DNA from 2 places in the Arthrobacter sp. MMS18-M83 genome. Region 2 is predicted to be linked to the other one. Evidence: predicted binding sites of a transcription regulator. Region 2 holds the regulator's gene; the other holds the start of a gene.
The links. Region 2 encodes LexA, which represses DNA repair genes until DNA is damaged. Its sites were predicted from a motif close to TCGAACANNTGTTCGA; they were not measured.

Region 1: the regulator LexA is predicted to act here: its motif matches at 4,915-4,930, upstream of OW521_RS04735 (LexA family protein).

What each region holds. Positions count from the first base shown of each region.
Region 1 is NZ_CP113343.1:993,748-1,001,791, forward strand. Features, by position in the region: gene OW521_RS04705 (ABC transporter permease) at 1-219, opposite strand, end outside; gene OW521_RS04710 (ABC transporter ATP-binding protein) at 216-1,145, opposite strand; gene OW521_RS04715 (ABC transporter permease) at 1,152-2,438, opposite strand; gene OW521_RS04720 (ABC transporter ATP-binding protein) at 2,435-3,133, opposite strand; gene OW521_RS04725 (TetR/AcrR family transcriptional regulator) at 3,239-3,751, opposite strand; gene OW521_RS04730 (hypothetical protein) at 4,290-4,742, shown strand; gene OW521_RS04735 (LexA family protein) at 4,945-5,325, shown strand; gene istA (IS21 family transposase) at 5,520-7,088, shown strand; gene OW521_RS04745 (ATP-binding protein) at 7,078-7,866, shown strand; partial or broken gene OW521_RS04750 (LexA family transcriptional regulator) at 8,038-8,044, shown strand, end outside.
Region 2 is NZ_CP113343.1:798,816-806,859, forward strand. Features, by position in the region: gene OW521_RS03745 (histidinol-phosphate transaminase) at 1-446, opposite strand, end outside; gene OW521_RS03750 (LysM peptidoglycan-binding domain-containing protein) at 538-897, opposite strand; gene lexA (transcriptional repressor LexA) at 1,265-2,014, shown strand; gene OW521_RS03760 (ATP-dependent DNA helicase) at 2,057-4,120, opposite strand; gene hflX (GTPase HflX) at 4,113-5,675, opposite strand; gene OW521_RS03770 (hypothetical protein) at 5,901-6,041, shown strand; gene OW521_RS03775 (class I SAM-dependent methyltransferase) at 6,053-6,667, shown strand; gene dapF (diaminopimelate epimerase) at 6,648-7,616, opposite strand; gene miaA (tRNA (adenosine(37)-N6)-dimethylallyltransferase MiaA) at 7,648-8,044, opposite strand, start outside.

The DNA of each region.
Region 1 (8,044 bases), 190 kb from region 2:
AGAGCGGGCCTGACCGATGATGGAGACCAATCCTTGCGGGGTATCGAATGCCGCGATGAGGCCCGTCATTTCTTTGCCGGTGGCTCCGGAGGCGATCTGGTGGAAGGTCAAGTACGCGATGAAGGTACTCAACGCCAGCATTACCACGGCCCCGGCCAGGACGCTCCTGCGCCGAAGTTTGAGCACTTCGCTGAGGAAAGCGCGTATCACTGAAATCACGAGCGGTCTCCTTTCACCAAAGCAAGGAACAATTTTTCGAGGCTGGCTTCTTTTACCCGGATTATCAAGTCCGGGACGCCGGCTTCCTTGGCGCGCCGGCCCAAAGTCTCGGCAAACCGGGCGGGACAGGCGATGCGAAGGGCGTGATCCTCCCGTGTGACCGCATAGCCGGCCTCGGCCACGATCCTGGCCACCACATCCAACTGCACCGCGTCGTCAGCTTCGACCATCACGTCGACCCGATGGGCCAGCAGCTCGCGGGCCGGGCCACAAAACAGGACCTTCCCCTGATTGAGCAGGATCAACCAGTCCGCGACCTGTTCCAGCTCTCCGAGCAGGTGGCTGCTAAGCAGGATGGTCTTCCCCTGCGCGGCCAGGCGGCGCAGCAGCTCACGCATCTCGATGATGCCCAGGGGATCGAGGCCATTGGCTGGTTCGTCGAGAATGAGCAGCTCCGGATCCGGCAACAGTGCCATCGCCAACCCAAGACGCTGTTTCATGCCCAGCGAATAGGTTCCGACCCGATCACGCGCCCGATCGGAAAAGCCCACCACCTCCAGCACGTCGCTCACGCGGGAACCGGGAAGGCCACCAAGCCGGGCGAGCACCTCCAGATTGGTTCGCCCGGAGAGGCCTGGATAGAACGCGGGCGCCTCGGTGAGCGCTCCGATGCGCGGCAGGTAGCGTTCGGGCCCGGTGAGGGGGTGGCCCAGAATCGTGGCACTGCCCGCGTTGGGTCGTACCAGTCCCAGGAGCAGGCGGATGGTGGTCGTCTTGCCTGCTCCGTTGGGACCGATAAAACCCGCGATGGATCCGACAGGCACACGGATAGACAGGTCATCGACTGCGGCATGCGCACCAAAATGCTTGCTCAGGCCGTGGGTTTCAATGGCGAAACCCCTTGCGGGATCAGAGGAAAGGGCCATGGCTGCCTACTCGTAGCGCAGCGAATCGATGGGGTTTTGGCGTGCCGCCCGCCACGCCGGCCATGTTCCTGCGATGAAAGCGATGGCCATGACGAGGAGGACGACGGCGGCGACCGGGCCTGGTGCAAAGGCCAGGATGTGGAGGCCGGCGAGGTCACTGAGCGGGCCGCGGGCGAGGGCGCCGCTGACTGCTGTGCCCAGGCCGATGGCTGCGGCTGAACCGATCAGGCTTCCGAGCAACCCGATGAACGCCGCTTCAGTGCTGAAGAGCGCGAACACGGAACCGCTGCCCATGCCCATGGCTTTCATGAGGCCGATCTCCCGGGTGCGTTCTTGGACGGACATGAGCAGCGTGTTGACGATGCCGAATCCTGCGGCCAGGAGGGCGATGACGGCGAAGGCGTCCAGGACCCCAATGATTCCATTGATCACGGTCTTGACGGTGCCGATCCGGTCATCGAGGGTCTGGGCGGTGTAACCGGCCGCGGAAAGGTTGGATTTCATTTCGTTCACCTGGGCCGGTGACGAAGGGGCGAAGGTCGCCGTTGCGTTCGTCCATGCGCTGGTAGCCGTGGAGGGGGCGCCGCTGGCCTGTGCCTGCGTCAGGGCGGTGGAGAGTGATTTGTTCACCGCTATCCCTGAGCTGCTGAGCAGGCTGTCTTGCTCAACGCCGGTGACGTGGCCGGCCACTGTATGCATAGCGCCGGTTGCGTCGGTGATGCCGATGGTCACGTCCTGGCCGATCGCCTGGTTGTTGTCGGCGAAACCGAGCGGGCCGATGTAGCCGATGGGCAGGAGCAGCTGGGCTTGGCTGCTGGCCTCGTCCAGGCTGGTGCCGGAGGCGAGCTGGGGCTGGGCGCCGGCGAGGGTGCTGACGGAGAGCTGGTATTCGTCGTGACTGCTCCACTGGATGTAGTCCGGGTTGATCCGGGTGACGGGGGCGACGCCCGTGATCCCGGAAATCGCGCCGATTTTATCCAGGTCGTTCTGGTCCATGGTGAGCTGTGAGGAACCGGGCCTGCCACCGGCGGCCACACGCTTGATGGTCGGATCGTATTTCTTGGGTCCGCTACCCGGGTTGCTGCTGGTATCGGTTTTGCTGACCGTGAAGGCGTTGCCTGGTCCGGCGGCCGCGAGCTGGGAATCGATATAGTTCGAGATTCCTGTGCCCAGCCCGTTGGTGATGGTCAGGGTGAATGCGCCGACGAAGATCGCCAGGACGGTCAGGGTAGTGCGCAGTTTGCTGCGGAAGCTGTTCACGATGGCGGTGTTCAATATCTCGAGCGGTTTCATGCCGCGTGCTCCTCGTCGGTGGTGATCAGCAGGCCGTCCCGGATGTACAGGCGGCGCTGGAAACGCTCCGCCAGGTCATGGTCGTGCGTCACGACGATCAGGGTGATGCCGTGGTTCTGGTTCAAGTCGAACAGGATGTCTTCCACAATCCGCCCCGTGGCGGTGTCGAGGTTTCCTGTGGGTTCGTCCGCGAAAAGGACCTGGGGCTTGTTCACCAAGGCGCGGGCAATCACCACCCGCTGCTTCTGTCCGCCGGAAAGATTCGCGGCCTTGTTCCGTGCCTTGTCCGCCAATTGGAGCTGCTCCAGGACTTCCATGCCCCGGCGGCGCCGTTCCCTGGCGCTCACCCCTGCAATTTTCAGGGGCAGCACCACGTTTTCGAGCACGCTCGCGGCTGGGTTGAGGAAGAACTGCTGGAAGACGAATCCGAACATCGCGTTGCGCAGCCCGTTGAGTTTGCGCCCGTTCAGGCTCCGGGCCTCCGTGCCGTCCACCGTGATCGTGCCGCCCCCGGGGGTGTCCAGAAGGGCGAGAAGGTGCATGAGCGTGGATTTGCCCGATCCGCTTTTGCCGACGATCGCCACGGATTCGCCGTGATGGATGTCCAAGGAGACACCTTTGAGGGCGTCGAAGCGGTCAGGTCCTCGTCCGTAGGTCTTCGTCAGCTCGCGTGCAGTGAGAATAGGTACGGGCATGCGGGTTCCAATCGGTAGGTCGTGTTGGTTGTGGCGCAGAGATTAGACGGAGGCCGGCCGCCCCAGCCAAGCGGAGGACGCTGAATAAACCAGAACGGAGATACTTCACCCGCTATCTCCCGACAGCGGCTGGTCGCCGGAAGAATCAGACCCCGAGTCCGGCGTGTAGAACTGGGCGACGATCCGCTCGAAGAAATCTCCCCCCGGAACCGCGTTGTCCTCGAACCGCTGGAACTGCAACAAAGCCAACGGCAGCATCGCCAGCAGGTCCACGTCGGTGCTGGTGGGCAGTTCGCCCCGATCCACGGCACGCTGAATGAGGCGCCGCAGGGACACTGTGAGCTCCCCGGAGACCTTTGCCCGCCACGCCTTGCGCAGGTCGGGATTGCTGGCAATTTCCCCGCTGAGGGCCGACACCGCCCGGCTCGCCGCGCCCCGGCTGCGGACCAGATCCTCGAGGAATCTTCGCATGTCGGCAGGGAGCGAGCCATGGTCCGGCAGTTCCGGTACCGGACTGGCGCGGAACCCGATCGCATCAGCGACCAGGGCTGTCTTGTTCGGCCAACGAAGATACACGCTGGCTTTGCTCACTCCGGCACGGGCCGCAACCAGCTCCATCGTCAGGCGCGCGAACCCGGCTTCCCCAACAGCTCTGCCGCTGCGGCAAGAACCGCAGCATCCACCCTGCCCTCTCGTGGGCGCCCCCGCAGCTTCCGGCCGGCGGTAACAGTGTCCCGGCCTTCCGGTCGCGACCCTTCGCGCTCCTCCAAAATGTGTTCCGTTCAAATCGCCAAGACCGCTTTTACTGAACGTTCTCGTTCAGTAAAAAGGAACATAGCATGCCAAACTGAAGAGCAGACTCAGGGACGGCGGCGTACCTCTCGACGAGATCCGGCACTCCCTTCGAATGCGTTCCCTTAGGCAACACGCGTGACCTCAAAAAACTGACGGATGCAGGCCCCAATACGAGTGAGAACCCCCCGCAATAAACCAGTTTGACGACTATAGGAGCATCGTCGTAGACAAGACAGGGCCAGGGCGGGCCGGAGCCCTGCGACGGACAGCGCTGGACCCAACAGCCGGCCGCGCCAGCGGACGCCCGAACGGGTGCGAGCCCTGCGAGCATGCCTTGAGCGCGCGGGCCTAGATTGATGGTGTGAGCGATGAACTGGTGATCAGGCAGGTCTGGCCGGTACCGCGCGGGCATTCGGTGCTCTCGCCGTTTGAGGCATCGGAGGACTTCACGCAGGCCTGCTGGCAGGCGAACGAAGTCATCGTTGCCTCCCCCTCGGACCTGTTCTACACCTTCACCAGGGCCGGGGAGGAAGTCGTCCGCCTGATCGTCGTCGATCACCCGGACGTGGATCCCGGCTACGGCGTCCCGGAAGCGGCGGAAGGTCTGGAGATTGATTTCATGGAAGTCGCCGAAGGCCGCCGCCGCCAAGGTTTTGGCACACAGGCCATCGAGCTGCTGCGCCGGCAGCATCCCGGCCGTCTCGTGTTCGCCAGGCCGCCTGAAAGCGAGGACGCGTTCTGGCAGTCCCTGGGCTGGGACCACGTACGCCATTCCCGGAATGGGGACTATCCCCCGCTGTTCCTGAAGCGCTGACCACAACCGGCGGCCAGCCTAAGTCGCGTTGTCCGGGTTGTGCCCATTGGGGTCAGGTGGAGCCCTCCGCGCAGCTCAAAGCTGTCCCCATTGTGCACAACCCGCCCCGTGCCGGGGCCGAGCGGGAACGCAGGTGCCTTGAATGTCCGGGCCAGGGGCTACACTGAATGAATCGAACATATATTCGAATAAAAGGTGTGTTGTGGGCGTTATTGTCGGTCCCCGCGTGATAGAGGCGGGTGTGTCGTTGTTGTCGGTACTGGTCTCTCCGGTGCCGGTTGCGGCGGGGTTCCCGTCGCCGGCGCAGGACTACTTTGATGGCCGGATCGACCTGAACGAGCATCTGATCAAGGACATCACCAGCACCTATGTGGTGCGGGTGTGCGGGGAGTCGATGGAAGGCGCCGGGATCAGCGACGGCGATGAGCTGATCGTGAACCGTGCTCTGGAACCGGTGGACGGGTCCGTGGTCGTCGCGGTTCTGGACGGGGAGCTGACGATCAAGCGGCTGCGGATCACCCCGGCCGGGGTGGTGCTTGTAAGCGGCAACTTTAAACTGACCGGAGACGGCAAAACTGATTGACCGTTCGCGGCAGTGGTTTTGACCAGCGGCGGCAAGCATTTTTGAACAGCAGTCGGCCACTACGGGTGGCTTGGCGTGCCGGGATTCCCCCTTGTCCATTCCTCGTGTCGTTACGGGGAGAGCCCCTTCCTTCCGCGGTGAAATGGCGATGCCAATCGTGTATTTCACCCGTTGCGGGAAGGAAGGGGCTCGTTATGAAGTCTCCAGGAGAGTTCATGGAAATTTTAGCTGCTTACGATTTGACCCGGTCCTACCGGGATGCCGCGAAGATCTGCGGCGTTTCACACAATACGGTGCGCTCTTATGTGAAGGCCCGTCAGGAAGGCGCGCAGGCGCCGGTGGCCCGGCACCGCGGCCGGATGACCGACCCGTTCCTGCCGCAGATGATCTCCTGGGTCGAGCAGTCCCGTGGGAAGATCCGCGGTGATGTCGTGCATGAGAAGCTCCTCGCTCTAGGGTTCACCGGGTGTGAGCGGACAACCAGGACAACGCTGGCTGAACTGAAGGCCAAATACCGGGCCCGGAACGTGCGCGTGCACCGGCCCTGGACGCCGGAGCCGGGTCTATGGCTCCAGTTCGACTACGGGGATGGCCCCGTGGTTGACGGTGTGAAGACCGTGTTGTTCGTCGCTTGGCTGGCCTTCTCGCGGTTCCGGATCGTGATCGCCTTGCGGGACAAGACCATGCCGAGCGTCTTCGCCGCCCTGGACCGGACGTTTAGGCTGATCGGCGGGATCCCGACCTACATTTTGACTGACAACGAGAAGACGGTCACGATCGAGCACGTCGCCGGAATCCCCGTGCGGAACGCGCAGATCGTGGCGTTTTCCAGGCACTATTCGACGTCCATGCAGACGTGCATCCCGGCCGACCCGGCCTCCAAGGGCGGGGTCGAGAACGCGGTCAAGATCGCCAAAGCCGACCTCGTCCCCAAAGAGACGAACCTGCTGCCCGAGTACCGGTCCTTCGCCGAGCTGGAGGCTGCGTGTGAGGCGTTCATGGAGGAGGTGAACTCGCGGGTTCACCGGGCCACTCTGGAGATCCCCAAGGACATGCTCCGCGTTCTCGAACGTCCCCGGCTGCACCCGGTCCCGGAAACCCCCGTCACGGCCAGTTTCGGCCACACCCGCCAGGTCCCGCCGAACACGCCCATGATCACCTTTCAGCAGTCCCGGTACTCCGTCCCGCACACCCTGATGGGTGAGATGGTCTGGGTCCGCGGCACCGAGACCGAGGTCGTCATCGTCCACGTCGGGGACGCCGGCCCGGTGGAGGTCGCACGGCACCAGCTCACCCGCCCAGGGACCCCGGCGATCATCGACGCCCATTTCCCGCCGGCCCCGTCCGGTGCCCTCGAACGGGTCATCCGCCCCACCAACAAGGCCGAGGAAGAGTTCCTGGCCATCGGCGCCGGCGCCGCGCTCTGGCTCAAGGAAGCCGCCGCTGCCGGAACCCAGAAGATCCGGCACAAAATGGAACGCGCCGTCACCCTGGCCAAGGTCCTGGGCGCCGGCGAGGTCGACAAGGGCCTCGGGGCGGCAGCGGTGCACCAGCGCTTCACCCACGAGGACCTGTGCTCCATCGTCAATACCGCCGGCGGCACAGGCCACACAACCGGCACCACCCGCACCGTCACCGACCAGGGCCAATGGTTGAGCCAGGGCACCGGCTCCTGGGCGAATTTCGGCACGACACCCACGACCGCCCCGACCACCGATCCAGTCGTTGACGGCGATTTTGAAGGAGCCCTCGATGAGCGCTGACACCATGTCCCCGCCCCTGACCGACGCGGCGGTGGAGCAGGTGATCGCGCTTATGCGCACGACCCGGATGCCGCACGCCCGCGCCGTCGTCGCCGATGTCCTGGCCACCGCGAAAGCCCAGCGCTGGGACCCCACCGAGGTCGTCCGTGTCCTGCTCGAAGCCGAAGCCACCGGTCGGAACGCCTCGATGCTGGCCACCCGGCGCAAACGCGCAGGTTTCCCCTCCGGGAAGACCTTCGATGTCTGGGACGAGGCTCTGTCCACCCTCCCGGCCGCAACGACATCGTTCCTGCGGACGCTGGAATGGGTGCGGCGGCGGGAGAACCTGATCGCGTGCGGGCCCTCCGGCACCGGCAAAACCCTGCTGCTGGAGTCCTTGGGCCAGCAGGCCATCGACCAGGGCATGTCCGTGTCCTGGCTGAGCATGGAAGACCTCGGTGCGCTCGTGCGCCGGCACCGCATCGATGACAGCGTGAACAAAGCCATCACCCGGGCCACCAACGTGGATTTGATCTGCATCGATGACATCGGCCTGCTGCCGGTTTCCGCGGACTCGGCCGAGGGCTTCTACCGCGTCGTGGAGGCCTCCTACGAGAAGCGGTCCCTGGCGATCAGCTCGAACATCCACCCCTCCGGGTTCGATGAGCTCATGCCCAAAACCATCGCCACCGCGACCGTTGACCGGCTTCTCCACCACGCCCACCTCTGCCAAACCAGCGGCGAGTCCGTCCGGCTCATGCAAGCCCAGAACGGGAAAGGAACCCGCCCCATGAACTAACCCCAAACCCTGGTCAGGCGCACTGAAACCCGGCATGCCCGGGGCGCCTGACCCTGTCCAAAAATACTTGCCGCGACCGGTCAATCACTTGCCGCCAGCGGTCAAACCAACATGCCGCCACCGGTCAAACCAACATGCCGCCACCGGTCACTTCTAAGTTGCCGTTGACAGGTGCTGC
Region 2 (8,044 bases):
GCTGCGTCAAGGCCGTAGTCTTCAGCCCGAACCCCGGCAATGTAGGCAGTGTCCGTCCCACTGGCGAGCAGGGGGTACATGGAGTATGTGGGCGGGAAGCCAAGAGCAGTGCGCCCAGGGCCGCCGAAGGCCTGGAGGATCTGTTGCAGAACCTCGTTGGAGCCGTTCGCCGCCCAGATGTTCTCGGCAGCCATTCCGTGGCCCAGGTACTCGGCGAGGGCCTCGCGCAATTCGGTGAACTCGCGGTCAGGGTAGCGGTTCAGTCCCGAAGCGGCCGCCGCCACGGCCTCGGTGATGGCCGCTTGGACATCCGCGGGCACGCCATGGGTGTTTTCATTGACGTTGAGCAAAATCGGCACATCAAGCTGCGGCGCGCCATAGGGGCTCAGGCCGCGCAGGTTGGTCCGGAGGGGAAGTCGGTCAAGTCGCTCAAGCTGGTCACTCACCATGACAGTTTAAGGTGCGGCGGCTGATGCCCTGAAACTGTGACGGCTAAGCGCCCGCTCAAAGGACCTCTTAGTGCGGTCAGAGTCGCGGTTAAGTGGCAGGAATGAACAGTTGCTGACCCGGCACGATGTGGCCGTCCTCCAAGTTGTTCAGTTGGATAATTTCGGCAACGACGTCGCGCGGATCCCGGGAAGGTGCGGCAGTTCCTGCAATCCCCCATAGGGACTGACCGGTTTGCACCGTGACGCTGATAGTGGAAGTGGGCTGCAGCTGGGCCGCCGAATCCGCAGCCTTGGCAGGCGAATTCAGGAATCCCGCCAGACTCAGCAGCGCTGCAACCAAGAGCATTCCTGGAACACCGAAGAAGACCATGCGGCCCCGGCGGGTCAAGCGAAGCCGGCCCGGTGCCGTACGGCGGCCGGATGGGTGGTTGATGGTGATAGCGGACATGAGCTGAGCCCTTCTGAACAATGCCGCGTTCCAGAACCTCTGGAGTGCGGCTGCTAATTCTTGCCTTCAGTCAGTGCTAACAGGGCGGCTGTTCGTTCATGTCTTCGAACGATTCGAACGAACACCCGGACCAGCTGCACTTTTATAGAACACATATTCGAACCTTGCTATGACATTTTTAGCACTTATCAACGAACGATGTCGAGACTCGCTAGAACAAATGTTTGATAAACGCCTGTGCCTGCCCTACGTTTGAGTGAAGAAACAAGCACTGAATCAGTGCAACAGGAGGGTCTGACATTTCAGGCCAACAGTCCCGGCAAGCGCCTCAGCGCAGATCGGGCGGAACGGAAGGGCGTTGGCGAACATGGCAGCGAAAGCCACTGGCAGCGGATCGGCCTCACCGCGGAGCCCTCAGCCGCAGAAGGCTCCCAAGAGCCTGACCGTCCGCCAAAAGAAGATCCTGGAGACCATCCAGCGTTCAGTGAACGATCACGGCTACCCGCCGTCAATGCGCGAAATCGGGGACACTGTTGGCCTGGCCAGCTTGTCCAGCGTCACGCACCAGTTGTCGCAGCTCGAAAAGCTCGGCTATCTTCGTCGCGATCCCAAGCGTCCGCGGGCGATGGAAGTCCTCATGCCATTGACCTTGGATGGCGGCTCTGTCATACCGGGCGTTGACGCGCCGTCGAAACTCCGCAGCGCCGGCGGCTTGGCCGTCACTGAGCTTGCCAGTGCCAGCGATACGGCCATGGTGCCGCTCGTTGGCCGCATCGCCGCTGGTGGACCCATCCTGGCGGATCAGACAGTTGAGGACGTCCTGCCGCTGCCCCGCCAGTTGGTAGGCCATGGCGAGCTCTTCATGCTGAAGGTCGCCGGTGATTCCATGATCGACGCCGCCATCTGCGACGGAGACTGGGTAGTAGTACGGCGCCAGAATGATGCCATCAACGGCGACATCGTGGCAGCTCTCCTAGACGACGAAGCCACCGTCAAGACCTTCCGGCAGCGTGACGGCCACACGTGGCTGCTCCCCCAGAACACTCAGTACGAACCCATTTTGGGCGACCATGCCACGATCATGGGCAAAGTCGTCTCGGTGCTGCGCTCACTTTAGGACGCGCCCGCTTAGGACGCGTCCGCTTCCAGGACATCCGATTCAGGCCTTGGCTGACTCGGCGTAAAGCCGTTCGAGCGCGCCGCGCACAACAGTGCGGTCCGTGGTGGCCCAGAAGGGTGGCAAGGCTGCCCGGAGGAAGTTGCCGTAACGCTCGGTCGAAAGGCGTGAATCAAGTACTGCCACCACGCCTTTGTCACCGTTCGAACGGATGAGACGGCCAGCGCCCTGGGCAAGCCGGATGGCCGCGTGCGTGGCAGACACCGCCATGAAACCATTGCCCCCGGCCTGCGCTACGGCGCGGGACCGTGCTGTCATCAGGGGATCGTCCGGACGCGGGAACGGGATCCGGTCAATGACCACCAACCGGCATGAACCGCCCGGAACGTCCACGCCTTGCCAAAGAGACATGGTGCCGAACAGGCAGGTGTCATCTTCGTCGGCAAACTGCCTCACCAACGCGGCCATGGTCGACTCACCCTGGCACAGGATCTCGACGTCCAAGCGTGACCGCATCGCCTCCGCGGCTTCCTCCGCTGCACGTCGGGAAGAAAAGAGGCACAAGGCTCCGCCGTGGGAGGCCTTGATGAGCTCTTCAAGTTCGTCAAGTGCCTCGGGCGAGGTCCCGCGTCCGGGCTTAGGCAGGTGCCTGGCAACGTACAGCATGCCCTGCTTGGGGTAATCGAACGGCGAGCCGACGTCCACGCCAGTCCAGCTCGGAGCGCCTTGCCCGGTCAGTCCCAGTCCTCCCGCGGTGGCCTCGAAAGCGGAACCGATAGCCAAGGTGGCTGAGGTCAACACCACGGTATGGCCCGCGAAGAGCCCTTCCCGGAGCCGTCCTGCCACGCTGAGGGGAGCGATGTTAATGAGCACAGGCGAATCCTCGTCAGGCGCCGTGTATCCCTGCTGCGGATCAAAGGTACTGTTCCGGGATAGCCAAACGACTTCCTTGTTTTCCTTGGCGGAGAGCAGCCGTTCGCAGAGTTCAAGGATCAACATCAGCCGTGAGCGCGCGAGCTGGCGTCCGCCGTCCACCGCGTTGGACGAATCCCCCTTCGAATCGGAAATCGCCGCCCGGCAGGCTTCCCGGAGCTGGTCCACGCAATCAAGCTGTTCGTCGTTGAGCCCGTTGGGCAGGAGCCCGGAAGGCGCGCCGGCAATTGCAAGCTCTAGGCGGTCTGCTGCGGCGTTCAATGCGTCCACGGTGATGGCGGTGTGTTTGCGGGCGCTGGAGGCGGCAGCATGGATCATTGCCACCGACAGCTGCCCCGAAACGGCACCCGTGACGCGGTCCTGGAGCTCGTGGGCCTCGTCGACCACCACGACGTCGTACTCGGGCAGCACGGCCAGGCCTTCGAAAGCACTGACGGCGAGCATCGCGTGGTTGGTGACTACGACGTCGGACTCCGCGGCGCGGTGGCGGGCCAGCTCGCTGAAGCACTCCTCCGCCATCGGACACTTTTGCGCCCCAAGGCACTCCATGGACGTGACGGACACCTGGCGCCAGGCCCGGTCCGTCACGCCCGGCATGAGCTCGTCGCGATCCCCGGTCGTGGTCTTCCCGGCCCACTCCCGCAGCCTCAGCACTTCCTTGCCGAGCTGAGACGGGGGGCCGCCGATCGCGGCCGCGAGATGGGGAACGCTGGTGTCCTCGCCGAGGGAGAACAATTGCCCTTCGGCAGGTTCCTCGCTGGGAAATCCGCCCTCCAACTTGTGCTTGCACACATAGTTGGCCCTGCCCTTGACCAACGCGATGCTGACCGGCCGCTCCAGCTCTGGATTGATGGTTTCCAGGAGCCGCGGCAGGTCCCGGCCCACGATCTGCGTCTGGAGGGCGAGGGTGGCCGTGGACACGAGCGCGGGCTTGTTGCTCTCCATCGCGTGCGCGATCAAGGGAATCAAGTACGCGAGGGACTTGCCTGTGCCCGTTCCCGCCTGCACTAGAAGGTGTTCACCGGTCTCGATCGCCCGTGCCACGTGTTTGGCCATCTGGTGCTGGCCCGTACGGTTTTGGCCGCCCATACCGGCGACGGCTTTGTCCAGGAGTTCAAGGGCGGTCCGTTCACGCACGGTTTCGCCGCGTTCCCCTGCTTCCGGATCAACCATTGCTGACGAACGACTCCAACTCGGCGGCCAGGTTCTCATGGACCATGGCCACCACTCGGGTGCCTTCTTCCTCGTGCTCAAGGCTCAGGATTTCGGCATCGGTGTTGTGCAGCTTGTTGATGAGTTCCCCACGGTTATACGGAATCAGAACCTCAAGGCGCACACCGGGACGCGGAATGGCCGTGCTAATGGCGCCAAGAAGCTCGGCGATGCCCTGTCCTGTGCGGGTAGACACCACCACATGGCGTGGCTCTTTCTGCTTGAGCCTCTCGACAACGAAGGGATCGGCGACGTCTGCCTTGTTCAAGACGATGATTTCCGGGATTTTCCGGGCATCCACTTCGCTGAAGACCGTCCGGACGGCCGCGATCTGGCCCTCCGGATCCGGGTGCGAGGCGTCCACGACATGGAGGATCAGATCGGCCTCCGCTACCTCTTCCAGCGTGGAGCGGAACGCCTCCACGAGCTGGGTGGGCATCGAACGCACGAAGCCCACCGTGTCCGATAGCGTGTAGCCGATCCCGTCCGGGGTCTGGGCTTTGCGGACCGTTGGATCCAGCGTGGCGAACAGGGCGTTCTCCACGAGGACGCCCGCGTCCGTCAGGCGGTTGAGGAGGGAGGACTTTCCCGCGTTCGTGTAGCCGGCAATGGCGACCGAAGGAACGGCATTACGACGGCGGTTGGCCCGCTTGGTCTCACGGGCCGGCTTCATCGCGGCGATTTCACGCCGCAGCTTGGCCATCCGAGTGCGGATTCGACGACGGTCCAGTTCGATCTTGGTTTCACCGGGACCTCGCGAACCCATACCTGCTCCGGCACCGCCCACCTGGCCACCGGCCTGGCGGGACATGGAATCGCCCCAACCACGCAGGCGCGGCAACAGGTATTCCAGCTGCGCCAGTTCGACTTGGGCCTTGCCCTCGCGGCTCTTCGCATGCTGCGCGAAAATATCGAGGATCAACGTGGTGCGGTCCACCACCTTGACCTTGACGATGTCCTCCAGGCCGCGCCGCTGGGACGGCGCCAATTCGGCGTCGACCACCACGGTGTCCGCACCGGTGGACGACACGATGTCCTTCAGCTCCAGGGCCTTGCCTGAGCCAAGGAAGGTGCCGGGGTCCGGCTTCATGCGCCGCTGGACGATCCCATCCAGGACTTCCGAGCCGGCAGTCTCGGCCAGCGCCGCGAGTTCCCTCAAGGAGTTCTCGGCGTCGGCCAGGGTGCCTTCGGTCCAGAGGCCTGCCAGCACCACGCGCTCCAGGCGCAGCTGCCGGTATTCGACCTCCGTGACATCTTCAAGTTCCGTGGACAGACCCGCGGTGCGGCCCAAAGCCCGGCGCTCGGCCAGATCCTCTTGATCGCCGTCGTAGATGCTGTGTTCTTCGTCCAGGCGGGAAATCGCCTGGGCCTTGCCAAACACGCCCCTGGGCTCGTCGCGTTCCTGCACTATGGCAGGTGCGTCCTTGGAGAGAATCCGGTCGATGACAGCCTGGATTTCTTCAGGACTCATGTCCTGGGCGTCGGAATCGGGTCCGGTGTTCTTCTGCGTGGTCATGGTCTCCTTTAGGGGTTCGGCATTTCCAGAATAGTGCCGATTCGGGTCTTGTGGCGCGGAATTCGCGCAGGGCTGATGCCTTGCAAGGCTCTGCCGATGGTCGGAGCTCTCCACCCGGGGCGGCGTACGCGGATTGCGTGCACCGGACCCAAGGCGGGAAGGGGACGATCTGCTGAGTGTCCAGACGTCAATAGGGAAGGTCTGGAACGGACTTGCCAAGGCGGAATGGCGCTGCAAATGAAGCAGGCCTACGTCGCGGGCGGTGCCGACTACTCAAAGATCAAGAACATGCGGACCACACTATCAGGCAATGTCAAGCTCGGCTTGGGCGCCCCGCGGTTTCCCTTGCCCGCTGCTGGCCACTAATCTGGCAAGCTATGGAGTCTGCACACTATTTCAGCGCACAGCCCGCGGGGCCGTTCACCCGCAAGCCCCTCACGGTGGAACTGGCCGGCGCGACCCGCCGGCTCCAGACATCGGGCGGCATCTTCAGCCCCGACGGGATCGACAAGGGAACAGCGGTCCTGCTCTCCGAAGTTCCGCCCCCTGCCCCGCAGGGAAACCTGCTGGACATCGGCTGTGGCTGGGGACCCATCGCGTTGACCATGGGGCTCATGGCTCCGCACGCGCGCGTCCACGCGGTTGATGTCAACGAACGCTGCATCACTCTGACAAACGAGAACGCCGCCCTGCTGGACCTCCGGAACGTTACCGCCAGCCTGCCGGACGACGTCGACCCCGCGGTGACGTTTGACACCATCTGGTCCAACCCGCCCATCCGTATCGGCAAGGATGAACTTCACAATCTGCTGCTTACGTGGCTGCCGCGGCTTGCGCCGGGTGGAAACGCCTGGCTCGTGGTCCAGAAAAACCTCGGCGCGGATTCACTTCAGCGTTGGCTTGCCGACACTCTCGACGATTCTTTCTCCGTCTCGCGGGAAAGTACGTCGAAATCGTTTCGCATCCTGCGAATCAGGAAAGCGTCCCGCTAGCAACAATCACGGCCGGGCCGCTCAGCTCCACGTGTTCCCGTCCGCTCGTGCCCGGGAAGAACCGCACCCGGACGACGCCGCCCGGCACGTTGACGCGCCACGTGTCGGGAGCGCCTTCCCCGGCCCAGTGACGGATTGCGACGGCGGCCGCGCAGGCACCCGTGCCACACGACTGGGTTTCGCCGACGCCCCTCTCGTGGACGCGCATCGTGATGTTGCCTATCCCGTCGTGCACGAGAGGCTCTGCGGGAACCACGAATTCGACATTCGTACCGTTCACCGGCTTGGGATCCACAACGGGTGCCTTGAAGAGCTGCGTAGCCTTAAGCTCCGAAAGCTCGGCGAGTGCCACCACAGTGTGCGGGTTGCCCATGCTGACGGACAGGGCGGGCCGGGCAACTTCCAATCCGTCGGCACTGACGAGGGAGTCCATGGCCTTACTGGTGGCATCCTGGGGGAAAATGAACTCCCAAGGGCCCATGTCAACCGCGTAACCGTCAGCTGTGCGGACGATCTTTTTGATGCCGCCGCGGGTTCCGATCGTCAAGGACTCACCAGCGTTCAGGGCGACAAAGCCCTGTTCGACGAGGAAATGGACGAATACGCGGACGCCGTTGCCGCACATTTCGGACAGCGAACCGTCGCCGTTGCGGTAGTCCATGAACCATTCGGCATCAGGGTCTGCGTCGAGGAGCTGGCGGCCTTCAGCGAGGAAACGCGACGGGACGGCGCGGATGAGCCCATCCCCACCCACTCCCAAGTGGCGGTCACAAAGCGCTGCAACCTGCTCCGGAGAGATTTGGTGCGCGTCCTCGGGGTCCGCGATCAGGACGAAATCGTTGCCCGTACCGTGCCCCTTGGAGAAGGCCAGCCCGTGAAGACCGGAGGCGGGAACGGTACCGCCGGCAGCGGCAGGCTGCGGGGCGGAAAATGCAAGGGTTTCGTCCATGGATCAAGGCTACCTGTACCGCGGGTTGCGCCTAAATCGCCGACGCCTGGCTTGCGCAGATTTCTGCGGCCTTCGCCACCAAATCGGGGTCCCGCCAGTCAAGCCAGTGGATCCGGGGGTCGGCACGGAACCAAGTGAGCTGGCGGCGGGCGAACTGGCGAGTGGCCACGATGGTCTCTTCGGCCGCCCTGGCCGCGTCCGACTCGCCGCCGAGAACCCTGAGGAACTGGGCGTAGCCGAGCGCACGCGAGGCCGTCTTGCCCCGCCGCAGCCCGGCGGCGTCCAGCCGCGCAACCTCCTCGAGAAGTCCGGTGTCGACCATCCGGTGGACCCGTTCGGCGAGCCGATCGCGCAGTACGTCCCGATCGACGTCGAGCCCTATCTGCACGGCCGGCTGAAAGTACTCGCGCTGCGGCATGAAGGAACTG